DNA from 2 places in the Ruegeria sp. BC8 genome. Region 2 is predicted to be linked to the other one. Evidence: riboswitches for the same ligand, from Rfam matches in the RefSeq annotation. Region 2 holds a riboswitch; the other holds the start of a gene.
The links. A riboswitch is a leader RNA that binds a small molecule or an ion and turns the genes downstream of it on or off. The one in region 2 is predicted to bind cobalamin.

Region 1 (7,493 bases), 1.2 Mb from region 2:
GATAACCGAGAACAGTTCATTGAGCAGCGCGACCAGGTCTGTGGCCGACACCCGCTCGGACAACGGTGTAAACCCGCGAATGTCCGAGAACATGACCGTGATTTCCTGCGTTTCACCGCCCAGTTGCAGTTGGTGTCCGGTTGCATCCATCTCGTCCAAGATCTCGGGCGCGACATAGTGCGAGAAGATCCGCCGGATCACCCGCTTTTCCCGCTCGGTCGATATGAACAGATAACCGGACAACAGCCCGAAATTGGCCATCCCGCCGGCAAGCGGGAAGGTTGCATCGAACAGCACGGACTGGTTCTGAAATGCCAACCAACTGACCCCGACAACCACGGCCGCCGCGATGCCGCCGGCCATGAACGAGGCAACGGCCCCGAAACTGGACATGACGACCGTGACGACGACTCCAAGGATGATGAAAGCCAGAAGTTCGAGGGCGGCGGTGACATCCGACCGGGTCAGCATGTCGCCCAGCAGCGCCTGCTCGATGACTTGGGCATGGATGGAGACGCCGGGAACGGACTCTCCCAACGCAGTCTGATGCATGTCGAACAGACCTGCCGCCGACGTTCCGATCAATACGATCCGGCCTTCGATCTGGCTGCGCAGAACCGGATCATCTGCGGATTGCAGTATGTCATTGGCCGACAGGTAGAGCCCGGGATCATCCGGTCTGTACCTGACCCAGACCTCTCCGTTTTCCGTTGTGGGCAGGACCAGACCCGCCAATTCGACCGACAGCACGATGCCGGCCTCGCCCTGAGCCCCTTCGATGAAGATCACCGGCTCGCCCGTCGCGACCCTCAGAGCCTCCAGCCCAAGTCCGGGCAGAACACCGCTTGGCCCCTGCCACAACACCGGAACCCGACGCACCACGCCCGTGCCGCCCAAAGGTGAAACATTCACACCGCCGATCCCGGTTGCATCCCGGTCCAGCGGTGGCGCCAGCGGAGTCCAGTGGGGCACGGACACCAGCCCGGCGGCCGGGTTTTCGCCGATCTCCACGATCCCGGCCTTCGGGGCAATGTCCTGATCCCCTACGGTCAATCGCGCCGCCACACCCATCACGACTGGCCAGTTCGAAACCTCGGCCCCGAACAAGATGTCATTGTCCAGCTGGGCGGCTTCCTTTTTGGCGCTGAGAATGTCAGCTAGGGCCGGATCACTCAGCAGCCGCGACGGTGAGTACCGATCGGGCTCGGCGAACAACATGTCAAATGCAATTGAAGCGGCGCCATAGTCGCCCAACCGCTCGACCATCTGCGTCAACAGGGTCCGGGGCCAGGGCCATTGGCCCCAATTCTCGAGCGACGTTTCGTCGATATCGACGACCCGGACCGGCAAATCGGGATCGAAGGCGCGCGGGGACAACCGCTGCAACACGTCGAAATAGATCAGCCGGGACATGCGGACCGGATAAGGGTCCAGTACCCGCAGCAGACAACCAAACAGGATCAGACCCAGGCCCACCAGCCGAAAAGCACGGCGCCGTCCAGCTTTCTCGTGCTGCCTGACGCTCACGTCAACCTCTGCTCGCCGGCAACGACATGGACAACGCTCTAGCCATCGCCGCCGGACCCAAAGACACCGCCGCCAGTATCCCGCCGATCATCGATAGATTCGGGCCGATCGCCCGGCCTGTCGAACTGCCCTACCGGATCCGGTTGTTCGGGCGGCGCGGCAACCGCTGCCTTGACCTGCCTCTGCGGCGGAGCGGACCGGCGCGGTTCGGGCGCGTCCGATTTTGCGCGCGGCGCAGGTTGGGATTCACCCGAGCAACCTTCGACATCCACCTGCAAAGGCGGTTTGAGGTCTTTCTGCGACTGAATGAAAGGAAAACCGCTGACCACGGCCTTGTCATACATCGCCTGATCGACCGGGCGCCCGACCGCACCACGCTGGCTGGTTGCATACAAGCTGCAAATCCGACCCGTTGATCGGCAAGAGCCGCCGAGGCCACACATCTGAACCGTGCCGTGCAGCACGAGCATCGCGCTTTGGTTTCCCGGCGCGATCCACATGTCAAATACCGTGCCCCGCACCGCCATGGTGGCCGTCGGCGTCTTGATGGAGTAGGCGCCTTTCCTGCTTTTGCCCGAGATGAACCGGAAGCTTCCACCCAGCGCCTCGACAGCAAAGCTTTTAGCCTTGCGGTTGCCGCGCAACATCTTCACGTCCAGAACCATCCGCGCATTGGGACCAACCGCGATCTTCGTGTCATCCACAAAGACAAGCTGAACCACGCCATTCGCATCCGTGACGATCGAGTCGCCGGACAACACCTCCATCCCATTACGCAGGGGCAGCGTTTTGCCGCCACGGGTCACGTCCGCCCCCTGTTTCACGCTGATTACGGTTCCGATATTTGCCCAACTGAGGGCAGGAACGCAAAGAACGAAAAAACCAACCAGAACAATCTTCAACCAAGCCAAAATGCCAGCCCTTCCCCCAAAGGTTACTGTAAAGCGCGGATGCGCTCACTGCCCGGCCAGCCTCTGAAACTGTTTTTTTGGATCAATCAAAATGACTAAAATCTTAGCAAATATGCATCCATTGGCATGTAATTGGCAAGTTTTCTGTTCTTATGCCTGTTCAGCGGAGAAGCTGAGCCGCCGAGTTCAGTCAAAAGAAACGGCCGTTTCTGCAACTCAAACCACCTGACACTGGTGATCCAACAGAGCGCGTTCCAACGCCAAAGGCAGGCAACCTCTCCAATTGGTTCAGCCGTTTGCGACACCCATCATTTTGCAGATGCAGTTCCCTACCGCACCTGGCTCGCCCAAATTTTTGTGTCCGATTGCGTACTCTGGCCGCGCGTACATTCTCAGGCCAACCGACGTTGGTTCAGCGAAACCAAATCGAAGCAGAACGCGAATCCACGCATGGTTCTTGAAAATCCAACAGCAAGACATAGCGACCACGCCTTTGCCCAAGCGGGTGCAGACCCAAGCGATTCCAAGCGTTTTCAAGGGCTTCGCCCAATCCGGCAAAAATTTCCGGTGGTGCAGGAATTGGCCTTGTATTTCCGTCGCTTGCACGGCTATACCCGTCGGCGGAGACGTGGCCGAGTGGTCGAAGGCGCTCCCCTGCTAAGGGAGTAGGCGGGAAACCGTCTCGAGGGTTCGAATCCCTTCGTCTCCGCCATTACCCATTAATACGGCTAAGATAGTGAAGGGCTTGCTTGCAAGTTCTACTCCTTTGCCGCGCGCCTTCGCCGGTGCTCCGCCAGCTTCAAGCACCGTTTGGCTGATCACCCGGCCATGCAGGCCGCACCGGAAACGTCAAAACCTGCCAAACCGTCGTCTTCGGCCAGCGCGGCGCGCAATCGTCCGATCAGGTCAGGCCCGGGGCGTACGGCTGCGCCCTTGGGTCGGCAAGATAGGCAAACCGTGATGTGATGTGTTGATTGTCGGCTCACTTCGCCCTCCGCGAAATCGCGGGGCGGAAAGGGAACCAGTCATGTCAGCGGCGCAAGCCGAAAATGCCATCTTGGCCTCCTTCCGGGACACCCCGCCCGGGTTGAGTTGCGTTTGATGATGGCAGGTCTCCTGACTCGCGATGTATGGCTTGCCCCGCCTTCCCAGACCTATCGGCCCAGTGGCATCCGGGGGTCGCACACCGCCTACAGTTGCGGGGGCAGTCACGGAATTGGCGTCAGAACGGCGCCGCACCGTATTCCCTTTTACCCGACCGCCGAAACGATCGGGAACCATCAGCGCCAATCTCATCCATGAATCGGGTTGCACTGTCAACGACGTTCTGGGCGGGTGCGCAATGGAGGTATCCAGGCGACCCTTCGGCACCACTTGAGCGACAGACCGGGCGGCGAATTACGTCGTTTTGACCAACTGACTTACGATAGCCCGGAAGGTCCCGAAACACGGGGGCGCAAGCGGGCTGACTGCCAAGCCTCCGTGAGCGGCCTCGCCTTTTCTCTTTGAATGCAGAAGCCTATCGTTGGCAAGCGTACATAATTTACGCGCGGAAAAATCATTGATTTATCCTGTGATTGATTCAAACATACGAATTCGACACAACTTTAGCTTTACCTCCGTTGTTGTCGCTGTCGCCCGTTTCGTCGGGCCCTTCCGACTGCTGGAGTGAGTGCTGGCGGTCGGAAGGCATTTCACGAAAATCAGCGTTGGGAGAACGCGGTGCCCGGACTTAACGTACGAACCCTTCCTCGAAACTTCGCACCGGTTTTTGCCCATGACGTCATTGCGTCAGCACGCTTTGTTCACGATCCCGGGGATCAGCAGATTAACTGTCTGCCAATCATGTCATTGGCGGCAGACTTTTTTGGAACGGGAATTACCAGACCGGGGTATGCTCGTATGACTGCATAGACGTGAGAGCGCGAAAAAGAGGCCACCTATTCCACATGTATCGACAAACCCAAGAGGAGAAGAAAGTGATTAACAAAGTCATGATGATTTCAGGCGCGACGTGTTTCGCACTACTAGCGGCCTGTGACGATACGAGCACGTCAAGTGCATCCGCCGAACTGACGCCCGCTCAACAGGCGTGTCTGCGAGACGTGGCCAAAACAACAAACAATTCGCAAGTGGTCGTGCTCTCATCCGCGTTCAGCGAGGCTGGAACACAAGTCACCGTTGGGGTTGGAGAGGATCGGGCTCCGTGGAATTGTATTGCCTACAGTGATGGCGCGACAGCTGGTATCGAGTTCCTGGGCGACGAAGGCGCGTTGTGACCGGTTTGATGCGTAGCCGAAATCGGCTGCGCAGCACTGGCTTGATACGCTGAGGTCCGGCTTGGTCTGCAGAATAACCATCATCGCGTTCGCGACCCTTTACCTGTTGGCGTTGTTTGCGTTTGTGACGGGCACTTTTGGCTGGTTTGGACAGGAACGAGACCCATTGTCCGGCGTATTCCTTTTGCCGCTGGGTCTGCCTTGGGTCCTTGCGTTGGACCTTTTCTCAGAGTCGGCCAAACCGTGGCTCGCGGCGATTGCACCGGTGCTCAACCTGTTGGCACTGGTTTTGATATGCAGATGGGCACGTGGTTTGCGCCAGGAATGAAGGCGGAACTCTTTCCCGCAAAATGGGAGGAAAACATGGGAAAAGTGATCTTGGGGCTTGTGATCGGGCTCATCCTCGGCGTGGTTGGAGCGATGACCTTGGGCGGCGGGGCCGCGATGGGTGTCGGCGTTGCGACAGGCTTGTCCGCCGGTGTGTGCACCACATTGAAGGGAGCTCAGGCCGAGAACCTGATCACCGCCGAGCAAGCAGATCAGATCCTCAATCGCGTGAACTCCGAGATGGCATCATTGCAAGGAATTGAAACGACGGACGAGATCGTCGGCAGCGCACAGGCATGCGATGAATTTCTGGCAAAGTTGCGGGAAGCGAAGTGAGGTTTCTGCTCACCGGAAACATAACATTTACGATAGACCGACAGAGGACCTGCTTATGAAACGCAGTTTTTGGAATCTTTTCACACCCGCACTTGCGATCAGCGGAACGGCCGCCCTGGCCATGTCAGACGCCGACGACGCGTGTATCGACCATCTGCGACAGGTCGGTGGACCGGACGGTCAATCCGGTACGATCGAAAGCTCACAGTTCTCGGAAGCCGGCACGCTCGTCATGCTGCGTGACGCCGGCGGAACACTTTGGCGCTGCATTGCGTACAAGGACGGAAGCATTGGCGAGATGTCGGTTGTCGAGGCGATGGATGATGGTGGCGGAGCCATGGCCGGCGCTTCCGGGTCTACAGGTAGCCAGCGCGTCAAATTCGATTCCGGGTCCACCGGCGCCGAGCTCGTCGGCCAACTCGCGCCAGGGGCATCGCAGCAATACGTTCTTGGCGCGAAGAACGAACAGTTCCTTTATGTCCGCGTTGCTCCGCAAAATGGCTCTTTGGACTACGTCATTCGCAACCCCGATGGGTCTGAATTGTTGGGATTGATGTCTGCGGACAAGGAGTATCGCGGACAGCTTTGGCAATCCGGAGATCATGTTGTCGAGGTCATCAACCGCAGCAACTCTGCCGTCGACTACAACGTCATTTTTGGAATTGAATAGGTGATCGCCCCGAAACCATGAAACGCATTTCCAAAAAATAGGAAAGCAGATGAACTCCAAGATCCTATTGGTGATCGGCGCGGTCAGTGTCTCTGTGCTTGCAGGATGCGGTGAAAGTGGCGGATCAGTCGAAGCAAGTGCACCAACCGTGGGCAGTTCCAGCGATCTGTCGTCATTTGAAGGCGCAAGAGCGGGTCAGGCTGAAATGGGCATTCAAAGTCTCGGGTTTGAACTCATCCGAAGCGAAGGGCTGACCTCGTACTGGTTCAACAAGGAGACCGGTGCTTGTGCTCGGATCACGACATCTGAGGGAAGATACTCGGACGTAGCGATGCTGCCGTCAGGTGACTGCTGACACGCATTCATCAATCCCAAATCTGCAAAAAGGAGCTTCAACTTGCATTTCGATCTGGCACATGCGGCAGTTATCGTTGTCGCCTTGATCATCACCAACCTGGCGTTGAAATCGGCCGGCGTGATCAACGAAGAAAACAAACACCAATGGAACTGGAAAGCTTTTCTGGCCTACTTCGTGGTCATATTTATCATCAATCTGGTGTGGCCGATCTAAGGCTTCAGGGCGGCAAGCCAACCGCCGATCTAACCTGGTTACCGTGAACGCGCCTCTCGGCGGGACTGCCGGCAGGAAAAGCGTGAGCATCGCTGGCTGAAAACAGAAAGGAATACGCATGCGGTTTTTGACGTCCCTCATATTCATCGGTGTTCTGGCAACCGCGGCGAATTCTGACGTCACCAGTCGAAACGGTGGCCCAAGCAACAGCCAGATGCTTTCTAAGGGCAGCGACGGAGGCGTCGATGGCATCGCTTTCTTTCGCCCAGTCCTAAGCGGGGTTTTGTATCGCTCTGGCTTCAAGGGCGGCGACAAGGGTCGAACGGGTCTGAGTGACGCTCAGCGCGAAACACTTTGCGATGAAGGGTTTTCAACCGGGTTTTACGCGGATTTCGGCAAGAACACCGAATACGGCCGCACCAGCTGTGGGAACGGAGCCTTTGACTATCAGAGCGCCAGATCGTCCCGACCTAGCACTGTCATGGCCACCATACACGAGGTGATTGAGAATCCTGGAAAGGGTCCTGTCCTGGTGCACTGTATGTGGGGCGTTCATTCCTCAGGCGCGTTGTCGGCAATGGCACTTGTTCAGTTTTGCGGTTGGACGGAAGAAAGGGCCAAGGAATATTGGAATGATGCCCGAAACGGGGCCCCATGTTCGGGCGGGTGTGACCAGTGGATTGACTCGAAATTCTCAAACTTCAGTGTCGACCCCAGTTTGAAGATCTCCGCCGAACAACAGGCCGCGATTTGCCCCAAATGATATCGGGAGGACTATCTAAATGAGGTTCAATCTTCTGGGGTCACTGGCTTTAATTGCACCCACTGCCTTGTGGGCGAGCGACGATGTTCGCGGAGAAGCCACGACATTT
Region 2 (7,493 bases):
TTCCTCGTCGCTGTCAGCGTCCATCTCAGCTTCGGACGCAGCCGCATCCTTCGACGTCGAAAACCCGGTGTCCGAGGCCCAACTGACCGTGTCGGTGCGCGTGCCGGAATAAGCGTCGTCGCTTTCACCGTCAGGCTCCCACTGATCTTCGGTCCGCGCAATCGCAGCCTCAAGAGCCGCGATCTTGGCGCTCAGGCTTCCGGCCAGATCCCTGCGGCCTTCGCGATCATCCGAAGACTCACCGCCAATGTCATTGATTGCCGGCGTTCCGGGACGAACGATATCGCAAGACCGCAACCGCATAGGTTGTGACAGGTCGTTGGCCGGGCGCACCGCCTCGACATTCGCAGCATGCTGCGAGGCCGCCTCAGCCGAGATCTTTTGGGCCAGTTTCAAAGGTGCTTTTGGATCCTCGGCCGATGTGCCAACCCGCAGGGCATCCGTCAAAACCAGGCGTCCCGGCTTGCGGGCCGCAGTCGCTTTGATCAGGTTCGGGACCTTGCGCCCTTCTTCGCTGACCAAACGCTTGATCGACGACAATACGTCTTCGACACCTGCTTTGACACTGCTATCCGTCATTGTTCTCTACCGCTCTGACCTTTTGGACCAGTGTATCCAATCCGGTCGAACCTAACAACAGATAGTGTGGCTGATCACTCGCGCCGCAAAGCTTTGAGAACTCGATCCAGGTCGCGGCTTTGCTTGCTGATCTGTGCTGGCGCTTTTTTGACCAGGTTGTAGTAGAGCGTCGGGTCGTAAATCTGGACTGCCAGTCCAAGGCGCTCGGCGGTCAACAGACCTTGCGCCTGCAACAGCTGATAGGCAGCCAGAGACCGTTCCGTCCGCGAGGCAACTTCGGCCAATTGTGCGTCCAGCAAATCCTGCTGAGCGGTCAGAACGTCCAGTGTGGTCCGAGCCCCCAAGGTGGCCTCCTCGCGAATCCCGTCAAAGGCGACCTGCGATGCGCGTACCCGTTCGACGGATGCCCGCAGGCTGGCAGTGGCCGTTTCAAAGCGCACATAGGCGTCCGTCACACCCTGAGTGATGTCTTTCTGCACATTCAGGAGATTGGCACGCGATGCGTCCCGCTGAGCCATTGCGCGGCGCACGTTGGCCGCCAATCGGCCACCGGCATAGATGGGCTGATTGAAATTCAACGAGATGGACGCATCGTTGGTATAGTCGTCGTTGTCATAGCTTTCCGTGATCCCCGCGTCCGCGTTCAGGCTTACATTCGGACCCAGGCCCGCGCGCTGCTGTTGCACGGTCAGATCCAAGGCACGCACCTGATGCTGCGCCGAAAGGATTGCCGGGTGGTTTCTTTGTGCCAGGCTGATGGCCTCGGCCAAAGAACCGGGCAGCTTCGGCAGACGCGGCTGGCCCGCAGTACGGCCCGGCTGTTTGCCGACGGCGTTCACATATTCCGCTTGGGCAGTGCTCAGGTCGCCTCGCGCATCGGCCAGATCAGCCTGCGAGCTTGCCAACTGCGCTTCGGACAGCGCGACGTCGGTCCGGGTGACCTCACCGACTTCAAAACGGTCCTGCGTGGCCCGCAGTTCCTCGCCTGAGAGATTGACGTTGTTCTGGCGAATCTGAACCGTTTCTTCCTGCAGCAGAACACTCAGATAAGCCGTCGTTGCGCGGAACAGAACCTGTTGCTCAATATCGATCAATGCTTGGCGAGTTGCCAGAACTGTTTCCTGAGCCGACTGTTTCCCGAGAATCGATGCACCGCCGTCATAGACCAGCTGGCTCAGCGTGAGTCCCGAGAAGAAGCGCGACGGTTCGACCGTCGACACCACTGTTCCGGCGCGAGACTTGGCATAATCCTGGCTGACACGGACGGTCCAGTTGATGATCGGGCGCAGGGCCGACAACGCGATTGCAACGTCTTCATCGGCTGCGCGCAGCAAGGCGCGGTTCTGTTCCAACAGCCCGCTTGTGTTGTATGCACCGATGAACGCGTCGGTCAGATTGTCCGCCAAAACCGAGCGCCCCGGTATCACGCTCAGCGCGATTCCCGCCGTCAGAGCGACTGCCTTGACCAGCTTCCCTCCAGCCGTTCCAAGCATACCCAAATCCTCTCAAATCAAAATAACGCAAGCCCGTAGGCAGTTTGCGTCTTTGTTTTCAACTAATCAAGGGACCGCGGAAAACCGCTGATCGACTATAGCGAAAATGCACACTCGGCCGAAAACGCCGGCAGTACCGGGGCGTTTGCGTTGAAGCCATGACGCCATGTCACCCGCCCATCGGACTTTCGACCAATGCGAACGGTGCCCAGGTTGCCTTCGACGAACAGGCAAGCGATGCGGCCATGATCTTTCAGTTGATCGAGCAGGGCATCGGGCAGACGTTCCACACCGCCCTGGATGATGATGACATCATAGGGGCCATGCTCGGCCGCCCCCTGCTCCAAAGGTCCGACATGAATGATCGCGTTGTCGATATCCGCCTCCATCAGGCGGGACTGCGCGTCGGCTGCGTTGGCCTCGTCATCCTCGACGCCCACCACAAGCTGCGCCATGTTCGCGGCGACGGCGGTCGAGTATCCGAACGCCGGGGCGATATCCAGAACCACCTCGTCATTCGAAATATTCAATGCATCCAGCATCTTCGCCAGAGTCCTCGGCTCCAGCAGGCAGCGCCCGTTTCCCAGGTCGATCAGGTCGCCAGCATAGGCCACTTCGCGACTGGCATCCGGCACGAAGTTCTCACGCTGGACCTTCAGCATTGAATCGATGATCGGGAATTTGGTGACATCAGAGGGCCTGATCTGAGTGTCTACCATCGTGTGGCGTCGGGCTGCGAAATCCGTCATGTGACCGCTCGTATATTTCCCATGGTTGCTCGGCTTTTGCCACATCCGATCCCGCCCGGCAACGGCCAGCCCGGCAAAAATTGCAGGCCGCGACAAAAGTTGCCACTGCGCTGACCGACCATCCAACGCTGTGGTCGGCGGAATTTTCAGCAACCCTCTGGACGTTGTTCGGGAAAGCTGCTAGAACCGCGTCTGCACCACGTCAAGTAATTGAAATTGCTTGAAAAGGCGAGTTGGCGGAGTGGTGACGCAGCGGATTGCAAATCCGTGTACACCGGTTCGATTCCGGTACTCGCCTCCAACTTTCCAGCCTCGCATTGCATCGCTGTTCTCTGGTCCTGTGATAGTCGCCTGGACCAGTTTGTTGATACGAAACGCCAAAATACGCGCGGAGATGGTTAGCGCAGCCGAGCTAACCAGTAATTTCCGGGCAAGGATTTAGTCCGCGCTGGGTCACCAGCGACGCGGTCGGTACATGCGAGCCCCCCCGGAAAGGGCGTGCCTTGCGCTGACCGTCGGCTCAAACCGTGCTTCGGCCTTGAGGAATCACCTCATACCCCGGCTCTTCCGGTTCATCGTCCTGCATCTCGGCCGGAAAACCGGGCGCGGTAATGCTCAGCCCGGTTGCATCCTCGAGCCGTCGAATGACGTTGGGCGACAGCTCGCGCGCGCCATAGCGGGCGATGGCGTCGTCGAAGATCTTGATCATCAACGGGTTCATCTCCAACGGCACGCCGGCGCGGTCGGCGACCTCCTGGAACAGGCCGATATCCTTTTTCACCAGGTCCATGGTGAAGGAAATATCGCGCGAGCCGTTCAGGATCACCTGGCTTTCGGTCTCATGCACGAAGGACGTGCCGGACGAAATCTTGATCGCCTCGTAGGTGGTGTTCAGGTCCATCCCGGCGGCCTTGGCGGTCACCAGCGCCTCGGCGCAGGTGATCAGGTTGGCAGTGGCCAGATAGTTGGTCAGCACCTTCAGAACCGAGGCCGTGCCCAGATCGCCGGTATGCAGAATGCGCCGGCCCATGGTCGTAAGGAACGGCAGGATACGCTCGAACGTGGCCCGGTCGCAGCCCGCGAAGATCGAGATATTGCCCGTGGCCGCCCGGTGGCACCCGCCCGAAACCGGGCAGTCCACCGCCGCCCCGCCGCGTTCGATCACCATGGCCCCCAGGCGTTTGACCTCGGCCTCGTCGGTGGTGGACATCTCCATCCAGATCTTGCCTTTGGTCACCTCAGGCAGCATCTGCTGCATCACCGCGTCCGAGGCAGCGGGCGACGGCAGGCAGGTGATCACCGCATCGCAATCGCGCATCATCTGCGCCGGGCTTTCACCGGCTTTTGCCCCATTGGCGGCGAACTCCGCCACAAGATCGGGGTTCAGGTCGTATACCGTCAGGTCGATACCGTTGCGCAGTAGCGACCCCGACAGCTTGCCCCCCACATTGCCCAAACCGATGAACCCGACCTTCATGTTCTGCCCTCCTGCAGGCGCGTTTTCGTTGGCCCGAGTATTTCCGTTGCCCACCGACAAAAGAAACGAATAAAAAGTCGACCTAGATGCAAAATATTTTGGTGCTGAATGGACCGCTTGCCCAATCCGGCTTGGCTGCGCAGCTTCGAGGCTGCCGCCCGCCATCTGAATTTCACCGCCGCCGCGCAGGAACTGGGCCTGACCCAGACGGCGGTGTCGCTGCATATCCGCTCACTCGAAGCGGACCTCGGCCAGCCGCTTTTTGCCCGCAACGCCCGGCACCTGTCGCTGACCGAGCTGGGCCAGTCCTATGCGCTGACCGTGCGCCGGGCGCTATCGGATATTGCGCTGTCCACCAACAGCCTGTTCGGCCCCGCCTCGCGGCAGGCGCTGACCATCCGGGCGGCGATATCGTCGATGACCTACTGGATCGCGACCGAGTTGCCCGCGTTCAGCGCGCAGCACCCCGAAATTCCGGTGCGGCTGGTGTCGCATATCTGGAACGACTCGGCCGCGCCCGCGGATGTGGACGTGGAAATCCGGCTGGGCCATGGCGACTGGCCCGGTGTCGCGGCCGAACGGCTGTGCTCGGAACGGCTGGTGCCCGTCTGCCGGGCGCAGGACCCGGCGCCAGACCTGCGCAACGGCCCGTTGATCCACATTTTGGGGTACGAGGACAACTGGGCGCGGTACTTCGAGGCCACGGACACCGACCTGCCCGACCGCCCCGCGCGCCATTCGGCGGATACGACCGTCACGGCGCTGCAACTGGTGATGGCCGGCGCGGGCTACGCCACCGTTCTGGAGCGGTTCGGGCGCAACGCGATCGCGCAGGGCGCGCCGATCCGGGTTGCAGGGCCGGCGATTCCCTTTGCCCAGTCGCACTACCTGATCCGCAGCGTCAGCGCGGCGCCTCCGTCCATCCCCGCCCAGTTGTTCCTCGCGTGGTTGCGCGACCGATTGGCCGGTGATGCCGCGGACTGACCCCGGCAAGTCGCTTTTTCTATCCGACGCGAGGCACTTGGCCCCGCGCGCTTGACAACCCCCCTGCCCGTGCCGCATGTCGCTTGCGTTGGTGTCTGTGCAAGCAGATGAAAAGGGAATGCGTCAGCGGTTTTCCGTCAAACGCAGCCGCCCCCGCGACCGTGACCGGAGAGGGTGCCCAAATGCCACTGGCTGCTGGCCGGGAAGGCGGGACATCCGACAGAGCGCCGCTCTGACATCCGCAAGCCGGGAGACCTGCCAACGCCCGAAGACAAACCGGACGGGGTGTTCCGGTGTCGGGCCCATGTCCGCAACGTGGCCCGCGCATACCCCGTCCCCCGACAACCGAGTGAGGGGGGATGAGATACGTGACCGAGACCACACCAGTCGAGCTGCTGGTTTGCACCACCTGCCGACGCGGGCTGCCCATCGAGGATGACGCCCAGCGCCCCGGCACGCTGCTGCACAAGGCGCTGGCCGCTGCCGACCTGCCCGAAGGCATCACCCTGAAGCCGGTCGAATGCCTGTCGAACTGCGATCAGGGCTGCTCTATCGTTCTGCGCGGCGGGCCGTCGCGCTGGACCTTCGTCTATGAAAACCTGAACGAATCCGACCATGTCGAGATCATCGTCGAAGGCGCCACCAAATATTTGGCCGCCGATGATGGCCTTGTGAAATGGCGCGACCGCCCTGAACATTTCCGCAAGAACTGCGCCGCCCGCATTCCCCCGATTGGAGCCTGAGCATGAGCACCCTCGAAAAACTTCCCGTCACCGTCATCACCGGCTTTCTCGGCTCGGGCAAGACCACGCTGATCCGCCATCTGATGCAAAACCCGCAGGGCAAGCGGCTGGCCGTGGTGGTCAACGAATTCGGCGATGTAGGCGTCGATGGCGAAATCCTGAAAAGCTGCGCCATCCCCGACTGCCCGGCGGAAAACATCATGGAACTGGCCAATGGCTGCATCTGCTGCACCGTGGCCGATGACTTCATCCCCACGATCGAGGCGCTGATGGCGCTCGACCCGCGCCCCGATCACATCCTGATCGAAACCAGCGGTCTGGCCCTGCCGAAACCGCTGCTCAAGGCGTTCGACTGGCCCGATATCCGCTCCAAGATCACTGTGGACGGCGTGATCGCGCTGGCCGATGCCGAGGCCGTGGCTGCAGGCCGTTTCGCCCCGAATGTCGCGGCGGTGGACGCCCAGCGCATGGCCGATGACTCGATCGACCACGAAACGCCCCTGTCCGAGGTGTTCGAGGATCAGATCTCGTGCGCCGACATCATCCTTCTGACCAAACCCGACCTGGCCGGCCCCGAAGGCGTGGCCAAGGCGCGCGAGATCATCGCCGCCGAGGCGCCGCGCCCCCTGCCCGTGGTCGAAGTGGCCGAGGGTGCGGTGGACGTGCGCGTGGTGCTGGGGCTGGAGGCCGCAGCCGAGGACGACATGGACGCCCGCCCCTCGCATCACGATGGCCATGACGACCACGAACATGACGATTTCGAAAGCATTGTGGTCGAGCTGCCAGAACAGACCGACCCGGCGCAGCTGGTCGCCAATATCGAGCGTCTGGCGAACGAGCTGAACATCCTGCGGGTCAAGGGCTATGCCGCCGTTCAGGGCAAGCCGATGCGCCTGCTGGTCCAGGCGGTCGGCGCGCGGGTGCGGCACCAGTATGACCGCCCGTGGAAACCCGAGGAAGAGCGCCGCTCGCGCCTTGTGGTCATCGCCGAGCATGACGACATCGACGAGGCCGCGATCCGCGGCATCCTGACGGGCGTCACCGAGGCCGCCGAGTAAGCACCGATGCACGTCGTCTTCCGCGAAAGCCACGGGCTCGAAGAAACCGAGACCCCGACCGATCTGGGCCAGAGTCCGGCGGATCTGGTGGTGCTGTCCTTTTCGGACAGCGACCTGGGTGCTTTCGCGGCCGGCTGGCATCGCGGCGGCGGGCCCGAGGGGCGGATGCCCTCGTTGCGGCTGGCCAACCTGACGGCGCTGAAGCACCCATTGTCGGTCGATACCTATGTCGAGCAGACGCTGGAGGGTGCCAAGGGCATCCTGATCCGGCTGATCGGCGGAGTGCCCTATTGGTCCTACGGGTTGCAGCAGGTGCTGGCGCTGGCGCAGGCCAAGGGCATCGCGCTGGCGGTGCTGCCCGCCGACGGGCGCGAGGATACGCGGCTGGACGACTATTCCACCCTGCCGGT

Region 1: linked by a shared signal. The riboswitch ahead of ACR3EK_RS16775 (thioredoxin domain-containing protein) and the one ahead of ACR3EK_RS10605 (DUF1636 family protein) in region 2 are both predicted to bind cobalamin.

The regions. Positions count from the first base shown of each region.
Region 1 covers NZ_JBQFIV010000001.1:3,326,619-3,334,111, reverse strand. The annotation lists gene ACR3EK_RS16790 (CHASE2 domain-containing protein) at 1-1,527, opposite strand, end outside; gene ACR3EK_RS16785 (FecR family protein) at 1,566-2,351, opposite strand; tRNA gene ACR3EK_RS16780 (tRNA-Ser) at 3,061-3,150, shown strand; gene ACR3EK_RS16775 (thioredoxin domain-containing protein) at 3,257-3,424, opposite strand; cobalamin riboswitch at 3,528-3,735, opposite strand; gene ACR3EK_RS16770 (hypothetical protein) at 4,418-4,717, shown strand; gene ACR3EK_RS16765 (hypothetical protein) at 5,042-5,380, shown strand; gene ACR3EK_RS16760 (hypothetical protein) at 5,436-6,050, shown strand; gene ACR3EK_RS16755 (hypothetical protein) at 6,100-6,405, shown strand; gene ACR3EK_RS16750 (hypothetical protein) at 6,448-6,621, shown strand; gene ACR3EK_RS16745 (protein-tyrosine phosphatase family protein) at 6,740-7,384, shown strand; gene ACR3EK_RS16740 (hypothetical protein) at 7,404-7,493, shown strand, end outside.
Region 2 covers NZ_JBQFIV010000001.1:2,080,545-2,088,037, forward strand. The annotation lists gene ACR3EK_RS10575 (hypothetical protein) at 1-579, opposite strand, end outside; gene ACR3EK_RS10580 (TolC family outer membrane protein) at 654-2,072, opposite strand; gene ACR3EK_RS10585 (protein-L-isoaspartate O-methyltransferase family protein) at 2,168-2,821, opposite strand; tRNA gene ACR3EK_RS10590 (tRNA-Cys) at 3,049-3,122, shown strand; gene ACR3EK_RS10595 (NAD(P)-dependent oxidoreductase) at 3,342-4,298, opposite strand; gene ACR3EK_RS10600 (LysR family transcriptional regulator) at 4,407-5,282, shown strand; cobalamin riboswitch at 5,355-5,559, shown strand; gene ACR3EK_RS10605 (DUF1636 family protein) at 5,642-6,025, shown strand; gene cobW (cobalamin biosynthesis protein CobW) at 6,028-7,083, shown strand; gene cobN (cobaltochelatase subunit CobN) at 7,090-7,493, shown strand, end outside.